DNA from 3 places in the Pseudoalteromonas sp. SCSIO 43210 genome. Region 2 is predicted to be linked to each of the others. Evidence: predicted binding sites of a transcription regulator. Region 2 holds the regulator's gene; each other region holds the start of a gene.
What was found. Region 2 encodes LexA, which represses DNA repair genes until DNA is damaged. Its sites were predicted from a motif close to TACTGTATNNNNATACAGTA; they were not measured.
Positions count from the first base shown of each region.

Region 1: ruvC (crossover junction endodeoxyribonuclease RuvC) is a predicted target of LexA. The motif match lies at 6,317-6,336, and genes of this name have one in related genera.
Region 3: LOS73_RS14760 (SulA-like leucine-rich domain-containing protein) is a predicted target of LexA. The motif match lies at 5,412-5,431, and genes of this name have one in related genera.

Region 1 is NZ_CP087225.1:2,407,285-2,418,014, reverse strand. It holds gene tolB (Tol-Pal system beta propeller repeat protein TolB) at 1-898, opposite strand, end outside; gene tolA (cell envelope integrity protein TolA) at 908-1,834, opposite strand; gene tolR (protein TolR) at 1,839-2,270, opposite strand; gene tolQ (protein TolQ) at 2,257-2,961, opposite strand; gene ruvB (Holliday junction branch migration DNA helicase RuvB) at 4,106-5,116, opposite strand; gene ruvA (Holliday junction branch migration protein RuvA) at 5,124-5,741, opposite strand; gene ruvC (crossover junction endodeoxyribonuclease RuvC) at 5,744-6,268, opposite strand; gene LOS73_RS10360 (ABC transporter permease) at 6,398-8,899, opposite strand; gene LOS73_RS10355 (ABC transporter ATP-binding protein) at 8,889-9,602, opposite strand; gene LOS73_RS10350 (arylesterase) at 9,603-10,226, shown strand; tRNA gene LOS73_RS10345 (tRNA-Pro) at 10,337-10,413, shown strand; gene LOS73_RS10340 (hypothetical protein) at 10,493-10,730, shown strand, end outside.
Region 2 is NZ_CP087225.1:4,792,174-4,802,903, reverse strand. It holds gene LOS73_RS20750 (TonB-dependent receptor) at 1-1,622, opposite strand, end outside; gene LOS73_RS20745 (hypothetical protein) at 2,046-2,426, shown strand; gene LOS73_RS20740 (PaaI family thioesterase) at 2,437-2,877, opposite strand; gene lexA (transcriptional repressor LexA) at 3,045-3,662, shown strand; gene coxB (cytochrome c oxidase subunit II) at 4,131-5,273, shown strand; gene ctaD (cytochrome c oxidase subunit I) at 5,273-6,865, shown strand; gene LOS73_RS20720 (cytochrome c oxidase assembly protein) at 6,865-7,395, shown strand; gene LOS73_RS20715 (cytochrome c oxidase subunit 3) at 7,431-8,306, shown strand; gene LOS73_RS20710 (DUF2909 family protein) at 8,209-8,517, opposite strand; gene LOS73_RS20705 (SURF1 family protein) at 8,532-9,272, shown strand; gene LOS73_RS20700 (hypothetical protein) at 9,262-9,756, shown strand; gene LOS73_RS20695 (COX15/CtaA family protein) at 9,785-10,730, shown strand, end outside.
Region 3 is NZ_CP087225.1:3,438,294-3,449,023, reverse strand. It holds gene LOS73_RS14800 (HD domain-containing protein) at 1-686, shown strand, start outside; gene LOS73_RS14795 (VOC family protein) at 703-1,158, shown strand; gene LOS73_RS14790 (M48 family metallopeptidase) at 1,669-2,367, shown strand; tRNA gene LOS73_RS14785 (tRNA-Tyr) at 2,411-2,495, opposite strand; tRNA gene LOS73_RS14780 (tRNA-Tyr) at 2,545-2,629, opposite strand; gene LOS73_RS14775 (VC2046/SO_2500 family protein) at 2,742-3,269, shown strand; gene LOS73_RS14770 (DUF6172 family protein) at 3,528-3,830, shown strand; gene LOS73_RS14765 (YchJ family protein) at 4,436-4,915, opposite strand; gene LOS73_RS14760 (SulA-like leucine-rich domain-containing protein) at 4,953-5,387, opposite strand; gene LOS73_RS14755 (tetratricopeptide repeat protein) at 5,680-6,144, opposite strand; gene LOS73_RS14750 (NCS2 family permease) at 6,262-7,554, shown strand; gene LOS73_RS14745 (L-serine ammonia-lyase) at 7,613-8,989, opposite strand; gene LOS73_RS14740 (NUDIX hydrolase) at 9,091-9,666, opposite strand; gene pabB (aminodeoxychorismate synthase component I) at 9,673-10,730, opposite strand, start outside.

The DNA.
Region 1 (10,730 bases), 2.4 Mb from region 2:
TGCGTGTTGCCAAGTCTAATAAGTAAACTTCTGTAGCACCCGTTTTGTCTTTAGAAAGCACTAAAAGAAGCTTTTTACCATCTGGCGAAAACTGCGGAGCACCGTTAATACCGCGATAACTTGCAATAACTTCACGCTTACCGGTATACAAATCTTGAATATAAATTTGGCTTTGACGGTTCTCAAATGTCACATACGCTAATTTTGTGCCATCAGGTGACCAAGCCGGTGACATTAGTGGCTCTTTCGAACGTAGTAACACCTGTTCGTTAAACCCGTCATAATCTGATACAACAAGCTGATAAGGCTTATCATCACCATCTCGTACAATTACGTACGCAATCTTGGTTAAAAAAGCACCTTTCTCACCCGTTAATTTCTCATAAATGACATCACTAATACGATGTGAATAACGACGGAAACCACTTATGCCAATAACACTATCTCGTGCTTCTAAAATATGATCTTGGCTTTTAAGTAACTTACCATTACTCATCATTTGCGTTTCACCACCCGTGATTTGACCACGAATAACATCGACTAACTCATAACGTACTAAATAACGTCCATCAGTCTGTTGCTCAACCTCGCCAACAAGTATCGCTTCAACACCTTTATTAACCCAAGATGCATAATCAATGTCAGCATCTTTGTTTGGTTGTTGCGGCATTTGCATAACATCTACAGGCTTAAACTTACCACTACGCATGAGATCTGCAGCAATAACATCACTTATTTTTTCAGGAATTGGACCAACACCATTGTATTTAAACGGCACAATTGCAATAGGTCTTGCACCATCTACACCTTCTGTTATTACAATTTCAAGGGCTGCGTTAGCAATGCCCTGAAAACCAAATAACAGCACTAAACAGGCAATTTTTACTTTGTTGAACATATCATTCCTTTAGAATTCTGGCTTGATTGTTAAATTAATATTCTTAAGTTGTTCGAATACGTCTTTGTCTTTAGATACCGGTAATGTGTCAGCCATACGAACAGCCCTAAGTGCAGCCTCACAAACTAGTTTATCGCCGCCTAATGATTTAACTTGTGTTACTAAACCATTAAAGCCTAAACGAATATTTACTCGGCACTGCTGATTTTTCATTTTCTCGTCGATCAGTAAGTTCTGCTGAATACGCGCCATAATTAGAGCGCGATATTTATCAACTTCACCCACGACCTGTTGTTGACGTATTTTACTACGCGCAGCCTGCTCTTTAGCAAGTTGTTCTTGTAACATTTGTTCTTGTAGGGCCTGTTGACGCTGTTGTTCAGCCTTTTTAGCACGTTCTTTAGCCTCTTCATCACGCTTTTTACGTTCATCTTCAGCTTTTTTAAGTGCTTCTTCCTCAGCTTTACGCTTATCGGCAGCTGCTTTTGCTGCACTTTCAGACTCTTGCTTTTGTTTTTCGGCTTGTTTTGCTTTAGCACGTTCCTTTTGTTCTATTGCGCGTGCTTTTTTAGCTTGTGCTTGCGCCTCGGCTGTTTCTTTTTCTTTAGCCTTACGTTCTTGCTCTAATTTCTTAATATGACGGGTTTCTGACTCGCGCTGTTTGCGCGCATTTGCAGCTCTGCGCTCTAAATCACGGATGCGTTTGTCTTCTGCCTTTTTTTTGTCTTTTTCTTGCTTTTGGAGTTCAGCTATTTTCTGCTCAACCATTTTTTGGTCAACTGTCACAGCTGACACCGCTTTATCAACATCAGGTATAGCTTTATTAAGCGTTACTTCCATAACCTTTGGTGCTGGCGGGTGAATGTTTGCCGATGCATATAAAAAACCACCCAGCGCCACATGCAAAACTACTGATTTAATTAATGAACTACTCATACCGTTATTTTGTCCCTTCGAAGGATTCTGTCATTAATCCAACTGACGGTACACCGGCACTTTTTAAAAAGTCCATTAAGAGCAATACCTCTTGGTATGATACTTTTCCAGATCCCTTTATCATTACAGGTACATCAGGATTTTTCATTAGCTGTAACTTAATCACAGCCGCTACATCAAGCGCCTCCATCGGAGCCTCTGGATCAGTCCCTACACTAACGTAATATTTACCTTGTGCGTCAATCGAAGCAATAATTGGTGGCGCATCTTTAGTATCAACTAAATCTGACTCCGTCATTTTAGGCAAGTCGACTTTTACACCATGTGTAATAAGTGGCGCTGTTGCCATAAATATAATCAGTAGCACCAACATTACATCAATGTAAGGAACTACATTAATTTCTGCGACCGGACGGCGCTTCTTACGCTGATACATTCGCTTGGGCCTCTATTTGTGTAGCTGCTTGACGGTGTAAAATATTAGCGAACTCTTCCATAAAATTAATGTAGTGAGATTCTAGCTTTTCAACTTTATTAGAAAAACGGTTGTAAGCAATAACAGCAGGAATAGCTGCAAACAAACCCATTGCTGTGGCAATAAGTGCTTCTGCTATACCAGGTGCTACCATCTGCAACGTAGCTTGTTTAACTTCACCTAATGCTATAAAAGCATTCATAATGCCCCATACAGTACCAAACAAGCCTATATATGGGCTAATTGAACCCACTGTCGCTAAAAATGATAAGCTTGACTCTATTTTCTCTATTTCTCGAGAGAGTGCCACGCGCATAGAGCGGTGTGTACCTTCCATTACAATACTCGCACTTTGAAAGGTGTTTTTCTTATGTCGTGCAAACTCTTTAAAACCGGCTGTAAATAGAGCTTCAATACCTTCAGATTGACCGTTACGTGATGAAATTTCGTTATATAGTTTACTTAAATCAATACCAGACCAAAATTTTTGTTCAAACTTTTTAGCACTTGCTAACGCATCTGATATTGCTTTTTTACGCTGAAAAATAATTGCCCATGACATTACAGACATAGCAACTAGCCCTAACATTACTAGTTGAACAAGCAAACTGGCTTCTAATATTAAATCCAAAAAATTAAGCCCTGATCCCACGTGAAACTCCTAAATAGTATCAAAATACGTCAAATTGATTGATTTGTGTAAATATGACCGCTCGTGCAGCCAAAAGTTGCACATAGTGTATCGAGTCCATTTCAAACTGACAACGATATTGCTATGAATAAGCAACAAAAAACGTTGAAATAACCTTTATTTCGCAATTATCTAGCAAAAGAATTTAAAGCCATTTCCGCTATTTAATAATGTGCTCAAGATATGCTTAAATATACAAGCAAAACATCATAAAACGCCTCATTTATTCAAAATCACTGCATAAACACTCAAAAAACTTAAACAAAATCTAAAGGTAATAGTAAAACTAATAGCGACAAGCAGTGCAAACTCAAACTTAATCACTAATTTTCATTAACTTACAAACAGAAAAAAACATTAATGAACAAGTTTTAAACAACCAGAAATTTCATTGCATTAGTTTTTATAATCCGAAATTATAAATTTTCTAGTTTGAATAATAAATATATATTGCGTATTATCTCCCCATACCGAGCTGGCACTGAGTGAAATAGCTTCATTAAGCAAAGTTCTTAGTAATAGGATATTTTATCGTATTACATTGTTTTACATTTTTAGGATAAAACCTAGTTGTGTAAAATGTAGTTCCCCAAGATTACTTCCTTCAACTTGTTGTTTACCCGCATTTTTTGCGGGTTTTTTTTGCCAAAAAAATTGAAATCATTTAATACCAATTTGCTTAATTGAGCGATCTATTTTGAGATAAGAAAATCGTATCTATAACAAGGCAAAAATTTCGTTATTTAGTTGTTATCACTCATTGCTCTGCATCCATGCAGTCGTATATCAGAAATTTTTGACACGGTTAACGTCAGATTTAATCCCTCTAATTGATTAAGTATTATTGCAAACTAAACAACACTGTAACAGCCTAATACGATAACGGCTATGCAATATACTCTATCTATCTAATAGCCCGCAGCATAGCCACGCAAGTCTTAACGCTCTGTGAATTAAGCGTTAACTGATTATATAGTGGGTAAAATTGTAATAACTTGGTTTAGAGTAACTATGTGAAAATATGGTGGGTAACATTATAAAATTAGGTATACGCGCTTGCTGTACATTTACTTATGCAAGCGCAAGTGATTAATTGAAATTTAGATTAAGTCGTCTTTTTTGGCATTAATCCAAAGTGATGGTATGCACTGTCAGAGACTATTCGCCCGCGAGGTGTGCGCTGAATAAATCCTTGTTGGATCAAAAATGGTTCTATCACATCTTCTATTGTTTCGCGCTCTTCGCCAATAGCAGCCGCTACATTGTCGAGCCCTACTGGGCCGCCCATAAATTTTTCAATTATAGCGAGTAAATATTTACGGTCCATATAATCAAAACCACTTTTATCTACGTCAATCATATCAAGGGCTTGCTTAGCTACATCGGCGTTTACTGTGCCGTCAGATTTTACTTGAGTGTAATCGCGTACACGGCGCAATAAGCGGTTTGCAATACGTGGTGTACCCCGCGAGCGCTGCGCGATTTCGGTAGCGCCATCATCACACATTTCTAAATCAAGGTAATGTGCTGAACGTCCTACTATGTGCGATAAATCTTCTACAGAATAAAACTCTAATCGCTGCACAATTCCAAAACGGTCACGCAGTGGCGATGTAAGTGAGCCTGCTCGTGTGGTTGCACCAATAAGTGTAAATGCAGGTAAGTCTAATTTAATAGAACGCGCAGCTGGGCCTTCACCAATCATTATATCAAGCTGGTAGTCTTCCATTGCGGGATACAGTATTTCTTCAACTTGCGGGCTTAGCCTGTGTATTTCATCTATAAACAGAACGTCGCCTTCTTCTAAATTAGTCAGTAACGCAGCTAAATCGCCTGCTTTTTCAAGTACAGGGCCTGATGTTGTTTTAATGCTTACGTGTAATTCGTTGGCTACAATATTTGCAAGCGTGGTTTTACCAAGCCCAGGTGGGCCAAATATTAATAAATGATCGAGCGCTTCACCACGGGTTCGGGCAGCTTCAATAAAAATTTCCATTTGCTGCTTAACATGAGGCTGGCCTCTGTAGTCGGCTAAAAGTTTTGGTCTTATTGCACGATCTATAGAGTCTTCATTTGTTTTTTCAGTCGCATCAATTAAGCGATCCGCTTCAATCATGGGTTACTCACAACATAGATTTTAAAGATTCTCTAATAAGAACCTCAGTAGACATATCGGGTTTACTTATCGATTTTACGGCTTTTTGAGCTTGTGGCAATTTATAACCTAATGCAAGCAGTGCCGATACGGCATCATCCGCTGCATTATTAGCAATTGTCGCATCGCTCATTGGCTCTATTACTGCGCTGTCGCTAAATGGCGTAAATAAATCATTACCCCAATCTTTTAGTCTGTCTTTCATTTCGAGTACTAAACGCTCCGCTGTTTTTTTACCTACACCGGGTAATTTAACAAGCGATGTTGAGTCTTCGTTATTTACACAACTTACAAATTGTTTTGCCGACATGCCCGATAAAATAGCTAAGCCAAGCTTTGGCCCTACGCCATTTGCTTTTAATAGCTCTCTAAACAAGGCACGTTCAACTTTATTATTAAAACCAAATAATAGTTGAGCATCTTCACGCACTACAAAGTGCGTATAAACAATCGCATTTTCACCAATTTTTGGTAAATCGTAAAAACAGGTCATTGGCATTTGTACTTCGTAACCTACACCACTTACTTCGAGTAATATTTCTGGTGGCTGTTTTTCAACTAAAATACCATTTAAGCGGCCTATCATAATTATTTCCTTAAACGTCCTCTAACGGTTTTGCTTGCGCTGCCCGCTAGTTTAATTAAATTTTGTTCTGAGTGGGCGTGGCAAATCGCAATAGCGAGTGCATCAGCTGCATCGGCCTGTGGCGTACCGGGTAGTTTTAAAATATTTTTTACCATGTGTTGCACTTGTGTTTTATCTGCGCCACCGTTACCTACTACTGCTTGCTTAATTTGCCTAGCTGAGTATTCAAATACGGGTAAGTCGGCCATTGCAGCGCCAACAATCGCAGCGCCTCTAGCTTGGCCTAGCTTTAAAGCTGAATCGGGGTTGTGCGCCATAAATACTTTTTCAATGGCAAAGGTTTCTGGCGAAAACTGCTCAATAAGCTGTGTAATGCCTTGGTAGATCATTTTAAGCCTAATCGGAAAAGGATGATCCGCTAACTTAATACAGCCACTGCCTAAGTATGTAAATTTAGAACCTTGATGGGCAACAACACCATATCCGGTCAAACGTGAACCAGGATCGATCCCTAAAATAATGGCCAAACAGCGCTCCATTGTTATTATTTTTAAATTACGCTAATAATGCCAGAGCACTGTATAAATTACCAGTACAAAGAAAAACAAAAATGCCCACAAACTAGGTGGGCATTTACAGGAGCATGTTAGTTTAGCTTACCCTAGGGCACGCACTAATCCTTGGGTGTTTTGTTTAAGTGTTCGGGCAATCATTAAATAACCTAAACCTGCCACAAATACGCCACCAGCTACCGGCCCAATAACCCATATATGCGGATGCAACTTACCTGCTAGGTCAAACATTTGTTGCTGCACAATCAAAAGCGCTATATCGCTAAAAAATGCGGCAACTAAACCAGCTAAGCCACCTAGTAATAAAAACTCATACAAGGTCGCGTTTTTAATTAATCGGCTTTTAGCGCCAAGCGTTCTGAGTATTACAATTTCTTGCATACGCTCACCTAAACTAGCTTGAACTTGCGATATAAGTACAAGCGCGCCACACAGCACTACAATTGCAAGTACAAAACCAATTGCGAGAGAGACTTGCGAAATAGTTGTTTGTATTTGCTTAACAAAGTTATCAATATCAATGGCTGTAATAGTAGGGTAAGTACGTAGCAACTCGCTAAAGTCACGTTTTTGATCTGGGTTTATACGTACCGACGAAATATACGTTGCGGGAAAATCTGCAAGTACATCTGGGCTTAAAATAATAAAAAAGTTAGGTTTAAGCGTGGCCCAATTTACTTTGCGCACACTAGTGATTTTAGCGTCGAACGACTGCGAACCAATTAAAAATGTAAGCGTATCGCCTATCTCAACATCTAAACGCTCAAGCATCGACTCCTCTACTGAAGCTTCAGCCATCGCATTTTCACCAAACCACGTGCCTTGTGTTACTTCATTTTGGTCAGGCACATCTTTAAGCCATGTTAGATTTAGCTCACGACCAATACCTGCACGTGCTTCTTCGTCTTTTTTCTCGTTGTCTTGCAGCGATACAGAACGTGCTACCAACTCGCCGTTTACCGCATTTACGCGCCCACGAATAGTTGGATAAAACTCTGAGACCTGAATATCTTTTTGAGCTAAATACTCATTAATTGGCTCAAGCTCATTTTGCGTAATATTAACCAAAAACGCATTAGGCGCGTCGCTTGGAAGTTGCGACTGCCAATCAGATATCATGTCGTTTTTAAGTACCACCAAAAACAGCAGTAATTTAATCGCTAACGAAAAACTAATTAACTGTACCGCGTTCACATTTGCACGCTTTTGAATAGACGCAATTGCAAGCGACCAACTATTACCTGGCTTTAATCCTAGTTTTCGACCACCACCAAATATTAATTTAGATACTAAAAACAGCACACCAATTAGCGCAAGTGTTGATATAAACAAAATAAGCGTTATTTTTATGTTGTTACTAAATAACCACATTAATAAAAACACGGTTAGCGCACTCATACCTAAATGCACACGACTTACTACCAACTTGTCACCTAAGTTACGGCGCAGTACTCTAAGCGGCGGAATATCAAATAAATCAAATAATGGTTTAATAGAAAACATAACAGCACAAATTACGCCGGTGCTTATAGCCACCAGCCAAGGTTTAAAGCCACCTAAGGGTAACTCTGTGCCCATACTTTTTGATAAGTAACTTGTTGCTATTTCTTGCAAACCATAACCAATTAACAGCCCTATACTTACCGCCATTGCACATACAAGCAATAAATGCAGCATGTATATTTTGCGGATCATTGAGCGGCTACCGCCGAGCGTTTTCATCATCGCTACTGGGTCGTATTGGCGTTCACAATAACGTTTTGCTGAAACAGCTATAGCCACTGCAGCCAAAATAATACCTAATAGGCCGGCAAGTAATAAAAAGCTCTCTGCGCGGTTTAAACTGTTTGAAATGGGTGATTGGCGGTCTTTAACGCCATACCATTGTTGGTTTTCTTTCATTTGTGGTTTAAGCCACTCGTAAAAGCTATTTATGTCGGCCTCACTACCTGCATAAAGTTGGCGGTAATAAACACGACTACCTGGCTGCACAACTTCGGTTTTTGCCACATCGTCAATATTAATAAGCACACGACGGCTGCTTGAAAATACATTAAATGGCGCGTCTGGCTCTTCTACAATAACTTTTGAAACATTAAATAATGCAGCGCCAAGCTCTACTTGCGCGCCTATATCAATATTTAAACTGTAAAATACCGATTCACTTAGCCACACATTACCCGGCGTTGGTCCGCTATTAGCAACTTTAGTTTCACCGGTTAGGGTATCTTTAACTTTTAACTGCCCTTTTAGCGGGTACGCATTAGATGCCGCTTTTACTGAGCTAAACTGCATTTCATCATCGGCAAACAACATAGTGTCGAAATACACCATTTGCGCTGTTTTTAAATTTTGGCTCTGTGCTTGAGTAATAAAAGCGGTGTCCAGAACATGATCGCTGGCAAGTACACGGTCTGCTGCAATAAAAGCACTGCTTTTTTGCGCAATACTTTGCCCTATTCGCTCAGTAACCATCGACAATGTAAGCACGGTTAACACAGCAAGAGCGATAGCTGCGCTTATAACTGTTAGCTCACCACGGCGAAATTCTCGCGAAAATAACTTAAGCGCTAACTTAACCCACATCGGCAACGTCCTCTACTTGGCTTTTTACCAGTAAACCCGCTTCTATTTGAATAATATGCTCACATTTTTGTGCAAGCCCTTCATCGTGAGTAACTAAAATAAGCGTAGTGCCATGTTGAGTATTTAAATCAAATAATAAGGATTCAATCATTTTACCGTTTTTGCTGTCTAAGTTAGCCGAAGGCTCATCAGCAAATAGTATTTTAGGTGTACCAATAAATGCTCGCGCAATAGCAACACGTTGCTGTTCACCGCCAGAGAGTTGCGACGGGTAATGATCAATTCGATGGCTCAAGCCTACTTTTTCAAGCAAAGCAATTGCTTGCTCTTTTGCATCACTTTCGCCAGCAAGCTCTGCTGGCAGCATAACGTTTTCAAGCGCCGTTAAGCTTTGTACTAACATGAACGATTGAAACACAAATCCAATTTTAGCCGCGCGCAGTGCAGCACGCTCTTCTTCATCTAAATTGTGTAATGGCTCACCATCTAAAAACACCTCTCCGCTGCTGGCGGTATCCAGCCCTGCTAATAAACTGAGTAACGTAGATTTACCAGAGCCTGACGTGCCAACTATAGCAACAGACTCACCATGCTTGACATTAAAGCTGATGTCGCTGAGGATGGGCAGCTCACCTTCAAAGGTAGAGACTATTTTAGATAAACCATTAACCTGAATTATATTTAATTGAGAAAGCGCTGACATATGACTCATTCAATCCTTCGTTTAGTATTCATTTTATTTTTAGTTATCAAACCGCTGAGCGCAGCAGCCGACAACACGATTTTAATACTCGGTGACAGTTTAAGCGCAGCCTACGGACTTCAACAAGAAGAAGGCTGGGTAAAATTGTTACAAGATAAATACGATGACGAACACGCCGACATTGAACTTATCAACGCCAGTATTAGTGGCGAAACATCTGGTGGAGCCCTACGCCGTTTAGATGCATTGCTTGAGCAATACGAACCCACTCATGTACTTATTGAGCTAGGTGCTAATGACGGTTTACGTGGTTTCCCAGTTAAAAAAATGCAAACTAACTTAACGTCTCTTATTCAAAAAAGCCAAGCAGCTAATGCGATGACCGCCTTAATGGAGGTTTACATTCCCCCTAATTACGGCCCGCGTTACAGTAAAATGTTTACTGACACTTTTTCGCGCGTTAGCGAAGAGACAAATGCGCATTTAATGAACTTTTTTATGCTAAACATTGCCGGCCAACCTGAATTAATGCAAAACGATAGTTTACACCCTAACAAAAAAGCTCAGCTATTAATACGCGATGAGATGTATGACTCGATCAAAAAGTGGTTAAATAAAGACTAGCCAATTAGTACATCGCAAGAGTGCTATTTTAGCGTTCTTGCGCAATAAACATCCAAACAAACAATCGTTTATTGATTTTTAAAAAAATACACGTACTATTGCATACAAATCGGTATGTGGCGCAGCTTGGTAGCGCACTGTCATGGGGTGGCAGGGGTCGAGAGTTCGAATCTCTCCATACCGACCATTTAAATTCTATTTATTTCAACTTGTTATAAATTAAACTCTCTTCTTTATCGCACTATTAAATTATTAGCAGGACTAAATTGAACTCAGGTGCATATTTTGAAACTCAGATAGGTTTTGCTTTAGTTCAGCTTTTGCCTATTTTCCTGATAGCACTGCTTTTATTTATATTATTTAAATTTTCTGACGTTACTCAATATATTTCAGAGATTTTAAAAATAAGTAGCAACAAATTTCTTTTGGGTTTTGGTTTTTTATCTTGCGTTTTGGTATCGGATAGTATCTTTGGTTACTTTAAAGTTTCACATTTACGCCAAA
Region 2 (10,730 bases):
ATAAATTGCGGCAACGTACCATCATAGCCTGAACCATAATCATCGAAAGGCATTAATTGTGAAAAGCCGACGGCTGACTCTTGATCCGGAAATCCATTAATTTGCGATTCATCATAGTTTACTGTTCTATCGTTATAAGCAACCCCACCTTTGATGCTCATAAAGTCTGTTTCGTAAGTTAAATCTAATTTGGCAGTATCATTTTTTCTGAGTACATCCGTAGCACGAAGTCGACCGTCTGTTAAATTAAATGAACTTGCATCTAAATTATCATAGCCATAATCCATCACTGCAGTATTTGCGCTATTTCCAAAATCAATTGAGACGGTATGAGGTGTATTGCTTGTCATATTATAACGATATTGCTCAGAGCGAGCATTTGACTCAGCGGTGCCGATCATTGCATCTAATTTTAAGTAGTCAGATAGGTGGTATTTACCAGATAACACATACTGTTTAAATTTTGTTTTAGATACCTGTTGACGGCTTTCTGCACGGGACTTTACTCCACTAAATGTACCTGCCTGAATTTGTTTTCCATTTTCGGCAACTGTAATAGAGTCTGGAGTGATCTCGCTAAATGTATTTCTGAACATTTCGAAGAAATTATACATCGTACGACTGTTGTCGAGGGTAGAATGCAAGGTATCGAAGGTAATTACTAAGTCATCGTTAGGCGCATACTGTAATGAGCCTGTAAAACCTAATCTATCTTGTTCATTACCAAAAAAATCAGGGCGGGGAAGTCGAGGAGTCCATAGGCAATTTACATCATCAACTTGCTCACCTTCAAATTCACAATTTCCCACATCAGCTGTGCCAATAACGTCAGTATTTGATGTGTCAGCATAGACACCGCCGCCGTCTTTGACGGGGGTTGTCCAGCGAACAGTACCAAAACCTTCTTGGCGAACTGTGCGCTCTGATTTAGCGACAGAGAATAAAGCCCCAAAGGTATCGTCAGCAAATGTATTACTGATCATAAATACCATTCTAGGGTCTGTCTCTTCTGTTAAATCGTTATAGCCTGCCTGTGCCGACGCAGCTACATGAAGACCGGGGGAATCAAAAGGTTTTGCTGAATACATATCGACAGTACCTGCAATACCTCCTTCTTCGGTTGCAGCTGTTGGTGATTTTTGAATATCAACGCGATTGAATAGCTCTGATGCAAAAACGTTGAAGTCAAATGCTCTGCCGCCATTTACACCACCACCCGAATCAGTCCCATCTGTACTAGCAGGAACTTCCATACCATTAAGGGTTGAGCGGGTAAAAGATGGGCCTAAACCACGTAGAGTAATTTGACGTCCTTCTCCTCCTTCTCGCGAAATTGCGACACCAGGGATTCGCTGTAGTGACTCTGCGATATTTAAATCTGGAAATTTACCAATGTCTTCGGCTGCAATTGATTCCGTGGTATTTACTTCAAACCTTTTGGTAGCCAGCGATTTATTAAGTGATGATCTGAAGCCTGTAACTTCGATTAACTCAATTTCACTTTTCTTTTTTATATTTGTTTGTTCGGCTTCTTCAGCACTGATTTGAGCTGTCGTGCTAATTAATAATGCACTAATAATGTAATTAAGTGGCCTGAGAGTGAATCTTTTTGACGTTTTCATTGTGTGTTCCTGCTGAATTTAGGTAATGCCACTCAGTTCAGATTTTGCACTTATTTTTTGTGTTATAAGTAAGCGTAAATATGAGTGAGGTGTGTTTGGCTTTATTTAAATACACCTCTTTAAGCAGTGTATTTAACCCGCACACTTAAAATGCCACCGGTGGCATATGAAAGTCAAGGTTATTTTTTATACTTTTTTAAACAATAATTCACTTAATTTTAATCCTCAAAGGTCAACAGGCCATGGAGTTTATAAAAAAGTATTGTTTGTACTTAAAAATGATAAATATTAAATAATGGACTATGAATGCGTAAAACTATCTATTTACCATATAAAACAGCTTATATTACATAGTTGATTTGGTATAAAAGTAAAACTGCGTTAAAGTTTGCGGTGTAATCATTAGAGGATAAATACTAAACAATGTCGGAAATTCAATTTTTAAATGTAGATCTTGAGCTTGAATCAAAGCAAGATATTAGTTTGCTAGTGGCAGACTTGAAAAAAGTCGCGACGATTTTACATTATGACAAAGACGAATACCGTCAATTAGCCCGCATTGAAGCAACAGGTGTAGTAAACACGCCTGACAAAGCAATAAACCATATATGTGAGCTTATTGAATCGTGTTCGCGCAACGCGCTAAAGCAATGGTTAAGCTGTTCACGTAGAACGTTTGATATTGGTTTTGAATCAGGCACATCGCCTAAGTGTTTTAACCAAGCTTTAGATGCAGATACATTATTACGTATATCTGCTATTGGTGCGGGTATGGAAATTACAATTTACCCAATCGAAAAGTAACAGTAAGTAATTATCTTCGCTCTACTACGGCTGCGGTCATTCTTGATACGCAGCAAAGCTCGTTTCGACTATTAGTAATTTTTATTTCCCAGACTGAACTACGCTTACCAATATGAAACGCTTTTGCGGTGGCTGTTAAAGTACCATTACGAGATGCTTTTAAGTGACTGGCGCTAATTTCTTGTCCGACACAATAAAACTGAGTGAAGTCGACTACGAAGTTAGCTGCATAACTTGCTACTGTTTCGGCAAGCACTACGTTGGCTCCTCCATGCACCATGCCCATTGGATTATGATGCGCTGGTATGGCAGGCATAGTTGCTACGAGGTAATCATCACCAATTTCGGTAATTTCAATTCCCATGGTTTTCATTAGTGTACCTTGGCCGTTAACGCCTTTCTCTAACTGCTTGCACAACTCTAAAGTGATGGGCTGGTACCAAATACTCATAATGTCTCCTTTGCATTTTTAATCATTTATAAACTTAGCTTTAGTTATATCTTTGAAATGTACACAAGTGAAATTACTTTAGCTATTTTAAGGCTTAATTTAAATTTGCGATTTTTATTTAACTGTATATACTCACAGTTAAATGTACTGTATGGAAAACCAGTTGTATGCGACCATTAACGAAGCGCCAAGCTCAAATTCTCGAATTAGTTAAAGTTTTTATTAAAGACACTGGTATGCCTCCTACACGTGCTGAAATTGCACAAACATTAGGCTTTAAAAGTGCCAATGCTGCTGAAGAGCATTTAAAAGCGCTTGCTAAAAAAGGTGCTATTAAGATGAAACCAGGTGCAAGCCGAGGTATTCAACTTGTTGAGGAAGAAGAGCCTGAACAGTTAGGTTTACCTCTTATCGGGCGAGTCGCAGCGGGAGAGCCTATTTTGGCGCAAGAGCACGTTGAGAGTCATTGTAAAATTGATCCATTAATGTTTAAACCGGCTGCGGATTTTTTATTGCGCGTTAACGGTATGAGCATGAAAGATATAGGTATTATGGATGGTGATTTGTTAGCTGTGCATAAAACTCAAGTTGCAGAAAATGGACAAGTTGTAGTTGCTCGTGTTGATGATGATGTTACCGTAAAGCGGTTTGAAAAAGCAGGCCGAAAAGTATTATTGCATGCTGAGAATGACGACTTTTCGCCAATTGAAGTTGATCTAGAAAATGAATCTTTTAATATAGAAGGTTTAGCCGTTGGAGTTATTCGTAACGCTGATTGGATGTAGTTTTTAATTTATTTTTATAAATGCGTGCTTTTTAGCACGCATTTTTGTTTTAACATTAGCACTAAAAATAGGACGTAAACAGCCAACTAATTATTTTAGCTGTAAATTTTTTTGCACTTATATTTTCCCCCTCCGAATGCGTTAAACCCCTTTGTTTTGCTCATATTTCGAACTTCCTGTTGATTAGTTGATTACTGATTTTTTATTAATTACTCAATATCACCTGATTGTTTTTTATACTAAAACTTGCTTGTTGTTCGTTTTTTAGCTAATTATTAATGTGCTGAGCTAATAATAACTCACAGCTTTTTAGTTTTGAGAACACACAATATACACAAACTCGTTGTTGGCGCAGCAAAACCAATCAATATTAAATAAGATTGGCTAAAAAAATAAAAATAACGAATTGGCGTTTAAGCCGTATGCCTCTTCGCTTTGCATTCGCAATAGCATCAAAGGAGCCGTCACATGGGTAAACTGACCTCTACCTTGTGGCTTATATTATGTGTTTTTTCGCACTCAGTTTTGGCGAACAGCCAATACAATATGCGCAAAGGCGTAACCGATATAAGCAATAATGTATATCAGCTGCACATGACCATATTTATAATATGTTGTGTGATTGGGGTGATAGTGTTCGCAATTATGTTTTGGGCACTTATTCATCACCGTAAATCTAAAGGGGCTGTACCTGCCCAATTTCACGAAAGCACTAAAGTAGAAATACTTTGGACTGCAATTCCGTTTGTTATTTTAATTGCTATGGCAGTACCAGCCACTAAAACCCTTATTGCAATGGAAGATGCCAGTAAAGCTGATCTCACTATTAAAATTACGGGTTCGCAATGGAAATGGCATTATGAATATATGGGCGAAGATGTAGAGTTCTACTCTATTTTATCTACCCCGCAAGATGAAATCGCGAATCTTGCAGATAAAAACCCTAACTACTTACTTGAGGTTGATAAGCCTCTTGTACTGCCAATAAATCAAAAAGTACGATTTTTAATGACTTCTGATGATGTTATTCACTCTTGGTGGGTACCTGATTTTGCAGTTAAAAAAGATGCGAACCCCGGCTTTATAAACGAAACATGGACGAACATAAACGAAGAAGGTACTTACCGAGGCCAATGTGCTGAGTTGTGTGGTAAAGACCATGGCTTTATGCCCGTTGTGGTGGTCGTTAAATCTGAGGCTGATTTTAAAACATGGCTTGCAGATGCAAAGCAGGCGAAGCAGAAAGCTGCGCTGGCAGATGCCGCATTACTTGATAAAACCCTCCCAAAAGAAGAGTTAATGACTTTAGGCGAACAAGTATATATGGCTAATTGTGCAGCGTGCCATCAGCCTACGGGCATGGGGTTACCGGGTGTATTTCCTGCACTTAAAGGCAGTCCGATAGTGCTTGGCGATATAAAAGATCACATTGATGTAGTTATCCATGGACGACCCGGTACGGCAATGCAAGCTTTTGCCAAGCAGTTATCTATAAAGCAATTAGCTGCGGTTATTACTTATAAACGTAATGCGTGGGGTAATGATACGGGTGATGTTATTCAACCGAGTCAAATACAGACAGCACTTGATGCCAAAGTGGAGGCGAACTAATGAGTAGCATAGTAGAACAACCTAACGCCAATGAAGCTCATCATGCTCATCACCCAGCTAAAGGTTTTAAACGCTGGCTTTACACAACTAATCATAAAGATATAGGTAGTTTATATTTAATTTTTTCGCTGACCATGTTCTTAATTGGTGGCGCAATGGCTATGGTGATCAGGGCTGAATTATTTCAACCAGGCTTACAGTTGGTCGACCCTCACTTTTTTAATCAAATGACCACAGTGCATGGTTTAATTATGGTGTTTGGTGCGGTTATGCCCGCCTTTACAGGCCTTGCTAACTGGATGATACCACTCATGATTGGCGCGCCAGATATGGCATTGCCAAGAATGAATAACTGGAGCTTTTGGATTTTACCGTTTGCGTTTTTAATCCTATTGGCATCGTTATTTATGCCTGGTGGGGGCCCTGCATTTGGCTGGACTTTTTATGCACCATTGTCCACAACATACAGTAATGATAATACTGCATTGTTTGTATTTGCCGTACATATTATGGGGATTAGCTCAATAATGGGCGCAATCAATGTGATTGTAACCATAGTGAACCTACGTGCCCCCGGCATGACATGGATGAAGTTGCCCTTATTTGTATGGACGTGGTTAATTACTGCCTTTTTATTAATAGCGGTAATGCCAGTACTTGCAGGGGCTGTCACTATGGTACTTACCGATAAGTATTTTGCGACCAGCTTTTTTGATGCTGCAGGCGGTGGCGATCCGGTGATGTTTCAGCACATCTTTTGGTTTTTTGGTCACCCTGAAGTATACATAATGATTCTTCCTGCCTTTGGCATTATATCTACAATAGTACCTACCTTTTCTCGTAAAAAACTTTTTGGCTATGCCTCAATGGTATACGCCACATCCTCCATAGCACTATTGAGCTTTATTGTATGGGCTCATCATATGTTTACTACTGGGATGCCGGTCGCTGGCGAGTTGTTTTTTATGTACGCGACCATGCTTATATCGGTACCTACAGGAGTAAAAGTATTTAATTGGGTTGCCACAATGTGGAAAGGCTCAATAACTTTTGAAGTGCCAATGCTTTTTAGTATTGCGTTTATTGTGCTGTTTACCTTAGGTGGCTTTTCGGGGTTGATGCTGGCAATTACACCTGCTGACTTTCAGTACCACGATACTTATTTTGTAGTGGCGCATTTTCATTATGTATTAGTAACAGGGGCTGTATTTTCGATAATGGCGGGGGCCTATTACTGGCTGCCCAAGTGGACGGGCAATATGTTTAATATCACATTGGCTAAATGGCATTTTTGGCTATCGCTGGTGAGCGTGAACGTACTGTTTTTTCCTATGCATTTTGTAGGGCTTGCCGGTATGCCGCGTCGAATTCCCGATTACGCTCTTCAATTTGCCGACTTTAACGCAATCATAAGTATTGGTGGGTTTGCCTTTGGTTTATCGCAATTGTTGTTTGTAGCTGTGGTAATTAAATGCGCGCGTGGAGGTGATAAAGTGCCTGCAAAAGTATGGGAAGGGGCAGAAGGCCTTGAGTGGGAAGTTGACTCTCCAGCGCCATATCATACTTTTTCTACGCCGCCGGTAATTAAGTAATGACACACGCACCGCTACTCAAACGTTTGGTACTTATTTGCATAGGCATGTTTGCCTTTGCCTTTGCTTTAGTACCTTTGTATGACGTGTTTTGTGATGTAACAGGGCTTAATGGAAAGCCTTCGCTTGAGCAAGCAGAGCAAAGTACAAAAATAGTACAAAACCGAGAAGTTGGCGTTAGCTTTACTACTCACGCACAAAGTGGTGCACCGTTTGAAGTTAAATCAAAAGAATACAGTGTAGTGGTAAAACCCGGTGCAATGCGTGAAGTAATGTTTACTGCAAAAAATAACAGCAACCTAGATAAAGTAATGCAGGCTGTACCATCAGTCTCACCAGGTAAAGCGGCAAAGTATTTACATAAAATAGCCTGTTTTTGCTTTGATCAGCAACCTCTAAAAGCAGGGGAAGAACTTGAATTTAAATTGCTTTTTTATGTTGATACCGCACTGCCAAGCGACATTGAAGAATTAACTTTATCTTATACCGTATTTGATATTAGTGAACAGCTGGTGGCAAGTAATAACTAGCTTTTTAAACTAGTGTGAAACTAGGAGTAAATAAAATGAATCAAGAATATGAGCATTATTATGTACCAGAACAAAGCCCGTGGCCTATTGTAGGTGCTGTTGCATTGTTTTTTATTGCAGTAGGGGCAGGCTTAACAGTTATGAGTGTAGGTAAAGAAGGTGGTAGCGGGGTTTATCTGCTTTATGCCGGTATTGCTGTACTTGTGTATATGTTGTTTAGCTGGTTTAAAAATGTAATTAGTGAATCGGACCAAGGTTTGTACTCAGCACAAATGGATCGCTCTTTTAGACAAGGTATGAGCTGGTTTATTTTTTCTGAAGTTATGTTTTTTATGGCCTTTTTTGGTGCGCTTTTTTATGCACGCGTATTGTCGGTACCTTGGCTTGGAGGTGCAGGCAATAATGCAATGACTAACGAGGTATTATGGCCTACTTTTGAAGCCGTTTGGCCGCTTGTTTCAACACCTGCTGGCGAAACTACTCAAGCTATGGGCTGGCAAGGCTTACCACTTATAAATACCTTAATACTGCTTACTTCCTCCGTTACTTTGCATTTTGCCCACGTAGCGATGGAAAACAATAAACGTACTCCACTTAAGGTTTTTTTAGGCGCTACTATTTTATTGGGTGTTTGCTTTTTAGGGCTGCAAGTTGAGGAGTACATGCATGCATATAATGACCTTAACCTAACGCTAGATGCGGGTATTTACGGTAATACGTTCTTTTTATTGACTGGTTTTCATGGCATGCATGTAACGCTAGGAACCGTACTTTTATTTGTAATATTTTTACGGATATTAAAAGGACACTTTACTAAAGATAAGCACTTTGCTTTTCAAGCAGCTGCTTGGTATTGGCACTTTGTAGATGTGGTGTGGCTGTGTTTGTTTGTATTTGTATATGTGCTGTAGCGTTTATTGGCGAATTATTTGCTTTAATAAAACCAAGTTTAAGCGCTGCAATAACAACAACTAAAACAACGACCGAAAACAATACGCGACGACCTAAAAAGTGAGACATAGGTCGTCCCCCTGTTTTCCCTGACACCATAATAAACAATGCTCTAAATAAGTTAAAAAGTATAAATATTAACAACAGTACGATAATAATTTTAATAATCACTGAGTTGACCCTTTATGCAGTTAGTTTTATGGCACAAACAAAAGCTTAGCTCACTAATCACACTTTGTATGGTTGTGGTTGTTGTACTTGTGTGTGTGCGATTAGGGTTTTGGCAGTTGGAGCGAGGTGAGCAAAAGCAGCAACAGCTAACCGCCATAGCTAAGCAACAGACTCGTGGTGTGATGAGCTGGTCTCAATTACTTAACCTGCCTGATAGCTGGAACAAAACTGGTGTATTGGTTGAGTTAAAAGGGCGGTTTGTACAAAGCCAATATTGGCTTTTAGATAATCAAGTTTATAACGGACAAGTAGGGTACGACTTACTTGCTTTACTAAAGCCAGACAGCGAAGAAAAAGTGATTTTAGTTAATTTAGGATGGGTAAAAGCGCCTATATCTAGAGATGCACTGCCAAAGGTTACTCTGCCTACAGGTATTTTTGTTCTTAAAGCGCAAATAAAAGAAAATAACTTAAGTAGCTTTACGCTTGAAGATAAAACTACAAATAACGACTTACCTACAAGAATCCAATCTATCGACTTGAATATGTTGAGCACTCAAAGCCAGCAATCATTAATTAATTTTATGGCTTACAGACAAGGTACTGGTGATGAGATTGCAACACCTCATTATGAGGCCGTTGTTATGAGCCCTCAAAAGCATAATGCCTACGCTGTGCAATGGTTTTTAATTGCTACCGCATGTGCTGTTGTGGCTATTTTTGCGAGTAAAAAAAGGACACATAATGAAAAATAATCCCCTTTTGTTGTTTGTGGGTTGCTGCGCTATCCCATTAATTTTGGCATATGGCGCATTAAAGTTTGATTGGTTGCCTACTGCAATTACTAATAATGGCGAGTTTTTAAGCCAAGAAATAAAACTTAAAAATTGGCCGAAAAATAATCCCAAGCAATGGACTATCGCACTTAATTATTCAAACGAATGTAACACCCCATGCAGCGAACAACTCAATGCACTGAATAACTTATATGTGGCACTTGGTAAAAACCAAGGCAAGGTTGATATGGCTGTAATGGGAAGTCCCAACAATAAAAATCTACCATGGAAAATTATTACCGAGCAACAGAGTTTAAATCCTGCAAGTTTGTATTTAATTGATCATATGGGGTTAGTGGTACTTGAATATCCCTTTAAGGCCGAGCCACAAGAAAACCGTTTAGTACAAAAAGGGTTATTAAAAGATCTAAAAAAATTACTTAACTATTCTCGTTCTAGCTAACTAAGTTGAGCTTAAGTTGGAGTATCTGATGTATAAAAATTATAAAAACTTAGTATTAATAACAGGATTACTCGCTTTGATTGTAGTTGCTTTAGGTGCGTACACCCGCTTAAGTGATGCAGGATTAGGGTGCCCCGATTGGCCTGGCTGTTACGGCTTTTTAACGGTACCTAAGCATGAGGCTGACATAGCCTTAGCAACTCAAAGCTACCCCGATATGATGTTCGAAACCGCAAAAGCGTGGAAAGAAATGATTCATCGCTACTTTGCAGGTGCTTTAGGTTTACTTATTTTAGGTTTATTTGTGTTGGCTTTTTTAAAGCGCCAATATCCAACTACGCCAGTTAAATTGCCTTTGGCTTTACTTCTACTCGTGGTGTTTCAGGCTGCCCTTGGTATGTGGACAGTAACCATGAACCTTCAGCCGCTTATTGTAATGGGCCACTTATTAGGTGGCTTTAGTATTTTGTCACTTATAACGCTTTTATATTTACGGCTAACCGCAAAACCCATTATGGGTGGCGATAGCGGCGCAAAACGCTATTTCGGTTTAAGTTTAGTAGCGCTCAGTGTATTAATTATCCAAATTGCACTTGGTGGTTGGCTGGCTGCAAATTACGCCGCTCCACATTGTAGTGGTTTGCCATTGTGTAATTACGCACAACCGTTTTCATTAAGTAGCGTATTTCAATTACCACTTGAGCACAGTAATTATGAGTTTGGTGTGTTATCGCAGCAAGCGCGTATGTCTATTCATTTATTACATCGTATTTGGGCACTGGTTACTTGCATCGTTCTGGCGCTAATTATGTGGAAAATATACAGCCAAGCGTACTCTAAAAAAATTAAAAATTGCGTTGTGAGCGTATTACTTGTCCTGCTTTGCCAAATTAGCTTAGGGCTTATTTTAGTACATTTGCATATTCCGTTGGGAGTTGCACTGGCGCATAACTTGATGGCTGCCATACTGTTAT
Region 3 (10,730 bases), 1.4 Mb from region 2:
ACTTATTAATTAGCTTTTGGAACCTGAAAGTGCCTGACGCCGTTTTAAGCCCCGATTTACAAATACTTAATTCACAATGCAGAGAATTGATAACCTCTTTAGTGCATGCCGATGTGGCTCACGATATTACGCATATAGAGCGAGTGGTGCGCGTTGCAATAAAACTATGTAATGCAGAGCAGGCTAATATGTCAGTTGTATTACCTGCAGCGTGGATGCATGACTGTGTGGCGGTGGCTAAAAACCACCCTGATCGTGCAAAAGCCTCTACTATGGCAGCAGATAAGGCACTGGAATTTTTAAAATCGATTGATTATGACGAGTCACTTTTTGATGATATTCATCATGCTATTGCGGCTCATAGCTTTAGCGCAAATATAGAAATTAAAACAGTTGAGGCGCAAATAGTACAAGATGCTGACAGAATGGATGCACTAGGTGCGATTGGAGTGAGTCGATGTATGAAAGTTGGCGGCTCAATTTCTCGGTTATTGTATAACCCAGAAGACCCTTTTTGTATTGAACGAGAAGCTGATGATAAAAAATATACACTTGATCATTTTTTTATAAAACTATTACATATTGCTCAAAGCATGAATACCCCATCAGCTAAAGCAGAAGCGAATAGGCGTACAGTTTACATGCATGAGTTTTTAGAGCAATTAAAGTCAGAAATTGGTGAGTAACGTGGATAATAAAAATATGCCTAAATTGTCAGGTATTGATCATTGCCATTTGAATGTTGAAAATTTATCGAATGCAGTTAAATGGTATGAGCGCGTTTTAGGTTTTAGTATAGTACCCGAACTTGCTTTTTGGAATGAGGACGGACGAGGACCTTTAACGCTCGAGGATGCTAGTTCAACGACTCGTTTAGCACTTTTTGAAGGTGAGGGGCGCAGTAAAGGAATTGCATTTTTGGCAACAGGGGAGCAATTTATACAGTGGCTTAGTCATCTTGAAAGTTTAAATATAAAAGCGGTTCTTGCTGATCATGGTGTAACGTTTTCAATGTATTTTAAAGATGACAGTGGTAATAGCCATGAGATCACATCTCATGATTACTCGTATATAAAACTTTACTATCCATCGGTTAACTTAGGTTCGCATTCATCTAAAAAAGCTAATGTAGTTAATCCTATAATTCCCATTATATGAATTTATGTGTAAGTTTTTATCATACTGCTATCACTTTGAATAATATCTAATTGGGGTTTATTCGCTGCTTTTTTGTTTCAAGTGAAACTGTATTTTTTAGCAATTATTTGTGCTTGTACAGTTAACATAAGTGCCAGACATGCGCTGTTTTTAGGATTCAACCTAAAGGTAATTTACGTTTTGTCGCTGCACAAATATAGGTGAAAATCGTGATCAGGACGCAGAAGCTTTGCTAGGTTTTTACTTGTTTTCACATGGATGTAAGTCAGTAAGGTAACGCATGAAAAGTTACCGACCCCACTAGGTGACACACCTCACGCAGCGATTAAATCGCTCTTAGATAAAATGAACTTTAATATTGTAAGGTCAGCAAGGCTTGGTCTTCTATTATCGTTTGAAGCAGTTAGATATAAAGTTTTCACTTAGTTATAGACCTGTTTTTTATTATTAATTAGATCCCATACTTAAGCCTATTGGTATAAAATATTAGAAATTTCGTGTTGGTTAAATGTGGTAGAACTGTTGTTTGAGTATCAATTAAAGCGAAGTGCCCGACGTAAGACTGTTGCTATTAAAGTGCACCAACGGTCAATAACCGTTTATGCGCCTCATTATGTTCCTAAAAAACAGTTGGATTTATGGTTGGTTGAGAAACGAGATTGGGTAAATAGCCAACTTGATAAACAGATTAATATTGCAGACTCAAAGCAATATCCACTCGAAACACATAAAATTCTAATTTTCTCAAATCTTATAGACATAACGTTTGAACACGCTTTGCATTCTCAAGTTATAGAGCATGAGAATACATTAAGCGTATTGTGTTCTTCTCGAGTGAGCCATAAAAAATTGAAGTATAAAACATTACTTGAGGCGTATTTAACTGAAAAATTAGGATTATATATTGATATGCGTCTTGCCCACTTTTGTAAACTAATGGAGGAACCTTTACCGAATGATTTACGAATACGTATCTATAAACGTAAATGGGGGAGTTGTAATAGTAAACGTGAGCTTACGTTTAACTTACTCTTGATTGGAGCCAAAAAATCAATTATAGACTACGTCATAGTCCACGAGTTGGCTCATTTACGTCACTTAGACCACAGTCGTGTATTTTGGCAACGTGTAGCTAAGTTTTATCCGGATCATAAGATAGCATCAGATTGGTTAAAGAATAATGGACAAAGTTTACAGTGGGAATTTTAAAAAATTATTGAAGTTTAAAATATAAGGTATTTTAGAAGAAAAGTGGTGGAGGGAGCTGGATTCGAACCAGCGAAGGCTGAGCCGTCAGATTTACAGTCTGATCCCTTTGGCCGCTCGGGAACCCCTCCACACTAATTTTGTTACACTTGGCCCCACTTAACTTAGCGGTAAGAAAAGTGGTGGAGGGAGCTGGATTCGAACCAGCGAAGGCTGAGCCGTCAGATTTACAGTCTGATCCCTTTGGCCGCTCGGGAACCCCTCCAGTGCAACGGCGCTGATAATAGCAAAACTTATATTTAAGTAAAGAAAAAAGCTAAAGAAAAATGAAATAAAGCCGATAAATATCTATTACCTACAATAATCGGCTAAAGTCTATGCAAATCGACGATTTGTTAATCACAGAGAGTCAACTAAGTACACGGTTGAATAAAAGTGTACACGAACAACGTCGAGGAGAGTTTTCTCTTTTATTGGCAATGTTATCCCACGATGCGCTTGATTTTAGTCAGTTCCATTTTCCAAAAACAGATATTGAAAACCCTATTGTTGAAGAAGAGACACTTCGTAAGCAATTTGGTTCGGGTCCGAAGCAGCCTTTAGCACCTGATGAATTTAATATGCTGATTGGGCAACACAACGCCGCTTTATTATCAAATGTGGGAGAGCATGCAGGTATGAGCGATATTAAGTTACGACACTGCTTAAACCCTGAACCACTTTCAATAAGAAATGATTTAGCTCATATTCCACTCAATGTGCTTGATAATTGTGAGCTAGCTGTGCGCAGACGTATTAAGAACAAAGAGACTCAGCTATCGCATCCGCAAATGGACGTAGCTTCATTCTATGATGGTCTTAATGATGAATCATTACATCAACCGCTTCACTTAGCTACAGCATAATATTGACCTACAAAATAATTTATCTATCTACGATTTCAAATCAGCTTATGTCAGGCCCAGTAAAACAAGCTTTAAATGGTCATTTTTATAATAATGATGGCTAAAAAGAGAGGCTTTGTAGCTATTTATAATGTTAATTGCCTAAAAATTGATTTAGTTTAAAAAAACCATCCAAAAATTTAATGCAATTGCTATAATGATGTCAAATGGTATGACATGAAATGCCGTTATCATTAAACCAAGGTAATTAGGAACGTAATGAAGAAAACATTCACGCTGAATCACGAGAAAATCAAATACCCTCGTATGGTCGATGCTGCAAAGCACGAAGTGAAAAAATATTTGAAAAGAGAACGTAATAAAACGCTACCTGAAGATGCTGATTACTGGGCATTTGACTGTAAGTTTGGTAATACAGCTGAAGATGCTCAAGTAGTGCACGTTGCAGAGATTAGCAATCATATCAGCGACATCGAAAAGCAAGATTTAAAGTCTTTCTACGTAGAGATTTTAGCAAAGCCGGCACAGCGTCAACAAGCTGATTTAGATGACGACGAGTAACTCTTAAATTTTAAGTACTCGTAAAGTAGAGATGGACCCAAGTGGTCCATTTTTGTTATGTGGGTTTTAATATCAATCTGAATAATACTAACCAACCAATCCGCAATCATGCTTAATCAGTTTGAGGGATTAAATCTGACGCTAACGGCGTTAAAAATTTCTGATATAGGACAATTAAATAACGATTTTTTGTCTTGTTATCGACACGATTCTGTTATCTAAAAATAGCTCACTTAATTAAAAGAGTTGGTATAAGTATTTGAACAATATAAATTATCTCATAACCCTATAATACCAACCTGCATAAATCTTTGATCAATTTAACGAATTAAATTGCACTATAACGTCGTTAAAATTTTTTATTTAGAACAACTAGATACAAAAACTTTTGCCTAGTTCTAGCGTAATTTTCTTAACGTTAAATAGACCCCATACATAAGCAGATTGGTATAAAATTTTATTTAGAGACGCTGAGTTTTTTGGAAATAAATAACTTTTCGTGCGTATGCGCCACATTAAGTTAAATAATATGTACAAAACTAGAGTACATATCATTTAACTAATTAGTGTGTTTCAAAATACCTGATGCCTGGGTAAGTTGAGGTTTATAGGCTATGGCACTTTTTATACTTTTTAGTACTGCCACATGGGCAATCATCGTTCCTGCCAATTTTTATATCTGCAACAGGTAATATAACGCCGTCAGAATATTTCCACTGCTTTTTTTCTTTAATGAATTTTGATTGTTCGTGCAATTCACAGTATAAATTATCATAAAAGTAGTGCGCTTTAAATTCTACAAAACCCTGACTATCATCGTGCCCTGAGTCTATAATTGTCAGTTTTATAAAGCGGCAACCATCTGCAAATTCTTTAATTTCTTTAACGGGGTTTTCGGGCTGTTTATCTGTTGTATATGTTTGATAAATATACTTAGCATTTTTGAGTGCATAAGCACTATAACGAGAGCGCATAAGTAGCTCTGGTGTTTGAGGATGCTGTATTGCCAAATGAAAAGGTTCGCAGCAGTCAACATAATTTTGTTGGCTGCCACAAAGACATAATGTTTTATTCAGTGAGGTCATAATTTTGGTGTAAAGCTAAAATGTTAGTTTAACAAGATTATTGAGCTAGTAATATCTCTGTGGTTTGTTTGTTTTTCGTGAAGCAATATAACTTTGTATTTGTTTTACTCATATCCAGAGATAAGCTAGTTAATAGCTGGTTATTAACTATATCAGTCCAAGTAATTACAGCTGCAAAATTACCGTTGTGTAAAGCCGAATTTAATACGTACTCTAGATTCACTAAGTGTTTTTGTCTAATAACGAGTAATTTACTCGTATCGATAGAGCACGAATCAAGTAGCGCTTTACTAGGGACGTGATCGGGTGCGATTAATAATGTCCAAGCATTTAAGCTATTGTATTGATGTAATACTTTTAATAGCTCAAATGTTGCCGAAATTTCATCTTCAATTTCAATTAAATTAACACAATCGCTTTTATTGTCTTGTTGGTAGCTTTTAACTGTTCGTACGGTAATTGGTTGTAACATATCGCTTCACTCACTGGGTTTTTATACAGTATTTACATACAGTAGTTTATACAGTGTTTGTGTGCAAGTGTTTTTTGCTATTTTTTTGTACGATAATTTAAGATTTAGACTTTTTTTAAATTGTCATTTTTTTAAGTTATTAATATTTAATGATTTAAATTTACCTTTATGTTGTTGTTTCCAACTGTGCATTATTGTGTTGAATACTGTATACACCTGTTGAAGGTTGATATGGCAGCTTTAAATAATGATTTCATGTGTAAATTACAGCGCATAGTTTCGTATGTGTAATTTACTCTTCGTTAGCGTTATTTGGTATTAGGTGAGAAAACTGCAATTGGTGAATTTGTTCATATAAACTTGCAGCGTAGCATTGGGCATCTTTAAAGCGTTTAGTTTCAATGTGTTTACGCAAGTCAGTTAATGCAGTAGTTGCTGGCTCGTGACCTTGACTACTTGATAAGCTTAGCCATGCAACAGCATGAAATACACTTTGCGGAACACCTTGGCCTTTTACAAAAAATAGTCCTAAGTAAAATTGTGCTCGAAGTTCTCCAGACATCGCAGCTAAACGCATCCACTTCGCAGCAAGTGCATTTTGATTGTTTTTTAAATAATACAGTGCTTTGTTCAGTGTATTTTGCTGACTATTTTCGTTAGTTGGCGTTGAGTTAGTGTCGCTAGGTTGCGTGACAAAGGACAGTATATTGTCTAACTGCTGCTCTAAATCTTGGCCTGTCGGTGTTGTTTTTATCATGCTCACTCATTCGTTATGTAACTAAGTCAATAGTTTAGTATATCGCAAGGTAAAATGTCCTGTAAAAGATGATTTTTATGTTAAAATATTGCCACTTTTTACAACCATAAGTCTATTATGCTCGAAGCTTTATTTAAAATTAGTGAGAATGGCTCATCAGTCCGCCGTGAATGCATTGCGGGTATTACTACATTTATCACAATGGTTTACATTGTATTTGTTAACCCTGCCATGTTAGCAGAGGCTGGAATGGATCAGGGAGCTGCTTTTGTAGCAACTTGTATTGCAGCTGCTATTGGTTGTTTTATTATGGGGTTGTGGGCTAATTATCCTTTAGCATTAGCGCCTGGAATGGGGTTAAATGCATTTTTTACATATGGTGTTGTATTAGGGATGGGTTACACATGGCAGGCGGCATTAGGTGCTGTTTTTATGTCTGGGTGTATATTTTTACTTCTAAGCCTGTTTAAAGTTCGTGAGTGGATTATTAATGCCATTCCTTTGGTTTTAAAGCGGGCCATTGCAACGGGTATTGGCGCATTTTTAGCTTTAATTGCTCTTAAAAATGCGGGGATCATCGTTGCCAGCCCTGCAACGTTAGTACAATTAGGTGATATAACTTCAGCTGGCCCATTATTAGCTATTTTCAGCTTTTTTATTATTGCTGCGCTTTTATATCGTAACTTTAAAAGTGGTGTGTTAATTAGTATTTTATTAGTGACCGGTATCGCACTGGCTTTAGGGCTTGTTGAATACCATGGAATTGTTGCTACGCCTCCTTCTATTTTACCTACTTTTATGCAGCTTGACTTTGGTGCTGCACTTGAATTATCTATGTTGAGCGTTATTTTCGCATTTTTGTTTGTGGATTTATTTGATACCTCGGGTACTTTAGTTGCAGTTACTCAAAAAGCAGGGCTTGCTGATGAAAAAGGAAATATGCCTCGGTTAGGAAGAGCGCTAAGTGCTGACAGTACAGCAACAATTGCAGGCGCTATGTTGGGCACTTCTACTACAACATCTTATATAGAGTCTGTTGCAGGTGTATCTGTAGGTGGGCGTACTGGTTTAACAGCGGTTGTGGTAGGTATTTGCTTTTTACTTATGATGTTTTTTGCACCACTTGCGCAAATGGTACCAGCTTACGCAACCGCTGGAGCCATTTTATATGTTGCAGTTTTAATGCTACAAAATCTGAAGTTTGTTAATTGGGATGATATGACCGATGCCATTCCCGTTACAGTCGTTTTACTGATGACGCCATTAACGTTTTCAATTGCTCATGGTATAGCACTTGGTTTTATATCTTATACGGTAGTAAAAGTGTTGTGTGGTAAGCAAGACGAAGTCACAATTAGCGTATGGATTTTAACGGCACTGTTTATTATTAAATTTGCATTTTTGTCTTAAATTTATACAGTTAGATAAAAAAGGCCATACAAATTTGTATGGCCTTTTTTAGTTATTTTTAACATTCAATAATATTAACAGCCAATCCACCGCGAGCGGTTTCTTTGTATTTAGTTTTCATATCGTTGCCGGTTTCAAGCATGGTTTTAATCACTTTATCAAGTGATACCTTTTGCTCTCCACTGCCACGTATAGCTAAACGTGAAGCGTTAATTGCTTTAATAGCGCCCATTGCATTACGTTCAATACACGGTACTTGTACTAAGCCACCAACAGGGTCGCACGTCAGGCCTAAATTATGTTCCATACCAATTTCTGCTGCGTTTTCTACTTGCACAACATTGCCACCAACAATTTCTGTTAATGCGCCTGCAGCCATAGAGCACGCAACGCCAACTTCACCTTGGCAACCTACTTCAGCACCCGATATAGAGGCATTCTTTTTATATAAAATACCAATAGCAGCAGCCGTTAATAAATAACGTGTGGCTATATCGCGGTCTACTTCTTTCACAAATGTGTGATAGTACATAAGCACAGCCGGTAAAATACCCGCAGCACCATTAGTTGGTGCGGTAACTACACGACCACCTGCCGCATTTTCTTCGTTTACGGCAAGGGCAAATAAATCAACCCAGTCCATTGCACGAAGTGGGTCGTTACTGACTTCTATATTTAGTTTTAAGTATAAGCTTGGCGCACGGCGCTTTACTTTTAAGCCGCCAGGTAAAATACCTTCGGTACGCATACCACGCTCAATACAGGCCATCATTACTTTCCAGATATGAAACAGCGTGTCTTTTATTTCATCTTCAGTGCGCAGTGTTTTTTCGTTCTTCATCATCAAGCTTGAAACACTAAGCCCTGACTCTTTACACATCTCTAGTAGCTCTTTTGCGCTACTGAAAGGGAAAGGAGCTGGGTTTTCTTCTCTAATATCAATGGCTGCTTGTTTTTCGTTTTCAAACTCTTCATCAGTAACAATAAAGCCACCGCCAATAGAGTAATATACTTTGCTGTAAACTTTTTCGCCGTTGTTTGAGGCGATAATTTCCATTGCATTAGAGTGCTTAGGCAGCGTTTTGCGACGATGAAAAACAATAGCGCCTTGTTTTGGAAACTTAGCTTTGTGTGTTTTGTTTAGATAAATAACCTGATCTTTTTCGATGGTCGCTAAAATGTCGTCGACTAAATCGGCATCTATAGTTTCAGGGTCATAACCGGCTAAACCAAGAATTACGGCTTTACCCGATCCATGGCCAACACCTGTTTGTCCCAAAGAGCCATAAAGCTCTACTTTAATATCGGTCACATTTGCTAATAATTGTTGTTCTTGTAGGTCATTAACAAATAAGCGTGATGCGCGCATTGGGCCAACGGTGTGTGATGACGAAGGGCCAATACCAATGCTAAACATATCAAATGCACTGATCATAATGTGTGTCTCTACTTTGTTTTATCAGCACGAAGCTGCTCTTTGAACGGTCGAGCATGATAACGTGGAATTGTGATTGTGTAACTACTAATAACGAAGATTTAAACTGGTAAGGCGAGTTGTTTTGTAAAGTTTTTTATAATGCTTGCAGTCGCACCCCAAAGTAAACCATGTGGCGTTTTAAAACCCTGCAAAATAACCGTTTTCCCAAATCGTTGAAAAGGTAAGGGTTGCCAATTAGCTTCGTTATTTAACTCAGTGACCGAGAGCAAAAAGCTCGCTTGTACTTCATTATAGTCATTTTCCCAGGTGGTGCCTTTATTAAGTAAACCCACATAGGGGCTAATACTAAAACCCGTTAATGTTGAATACTCAGGTAAGTGACCTAATACATTAACGTTGTTTTGGGCAATATTTAGCTCTTCTTTTAGTTCGCGAAGGGCTGTGGCGCGAAGGGTAATGTCGCTTACTTCAAACTTACCCCCGGGCAAACAAATCTCCCCAGGGTGATGGTGTAAATAAGTAGGGCGTTTACACAGTAAAATATGTGCATGGTTGTCTATATCAATAATTGGCAGCATAACAGCGCTAGCACGTTTTTTACGCGTGTCTTTTAACTGGTTTGGCGAAGCTGTAGGGCTTAACAGAAACCGCGCCATAATGTGTTCACTATTCAAAGCGACCTACTGTTTTAATAAAGGGAGGATTTTATTTACTTTATCGTAAGTTTCTTGATATTCCAATTCGACTTTAGAATCAGCTACTATTCCGCCGCCTGCCCAGCAGTAAATTTGCGCTTTGTGGCACACCAAGGTACGAATAGTGATACTGGTGTCCATGTTTCCACATGCACTTAAATAACCTATTGAACCACAATAAATGCTGCGGCGATGCGGCTCTAGTTCTTCAATTATTTCCATCGCTCTAATTTTTGGCGCACCGGTGATTGAGCCACCCGGAAAAGCCGCTTTTAGCTGATCGACCGCTGTTTTACCTTCATCAAGTTCTGAGGTGACCGTGCTGACTAAATGATGCACTGCCGGAAAGCTTTCAATAGCAAAAAGGGAAGGGACGTGAACGCTGCCTGGTTTTGCTACTTTGCCTAAGTCGTTACGTAGTAAATCAACAATCATTACATTTTCAGCGCGATCTTTAGCTGATGCTGCGAGTGTTTGGGCTTGGCGTTGATCCTCCAGTGCATCCGCTTTTCGTGGCAGTGTGCCTTTAATAGGTTTGGTTTCTACAACGTTATTATTTACAGATATAAAGCGCTCAGGGGAAATCGATAAAATAGCCCCTTGAGGGTGATTTATAAAGCTCGAAAACGGCGCTTTATTTGCTTCACGCAATTTAATATAAGCTGCCCAAGGGGAGCCTTCAAACTGAGCGTTAAAGCGCTGCGCTAAATTAATTTGGTAACAATCGCCACTTTTTAAATACTCCTCAATTTGAGCAAATTTTGTAGCGTATTCTTCTTTACTCATATTTGATTGCCAGTCGCTGTTTAGGGCAAAGGACTGCGTATTAACTTGAGAGTTAACGTGTGTATTTAAATATTGCTCATAAAGCGATAATCTATTGGTGTTTGGCTGCGATACATAAAACCAGCTTTGTTGCTGCTTGTCGTAAATAAGGGCATCTAAATAAAGGCCAATAGCCATTTGGGGAAGATTAATGTCTTCAATAGCATGAGTGGGGATGTTTTCAATTGTACGCCCTAGGTCGTAGCCAAAGTAGCCAA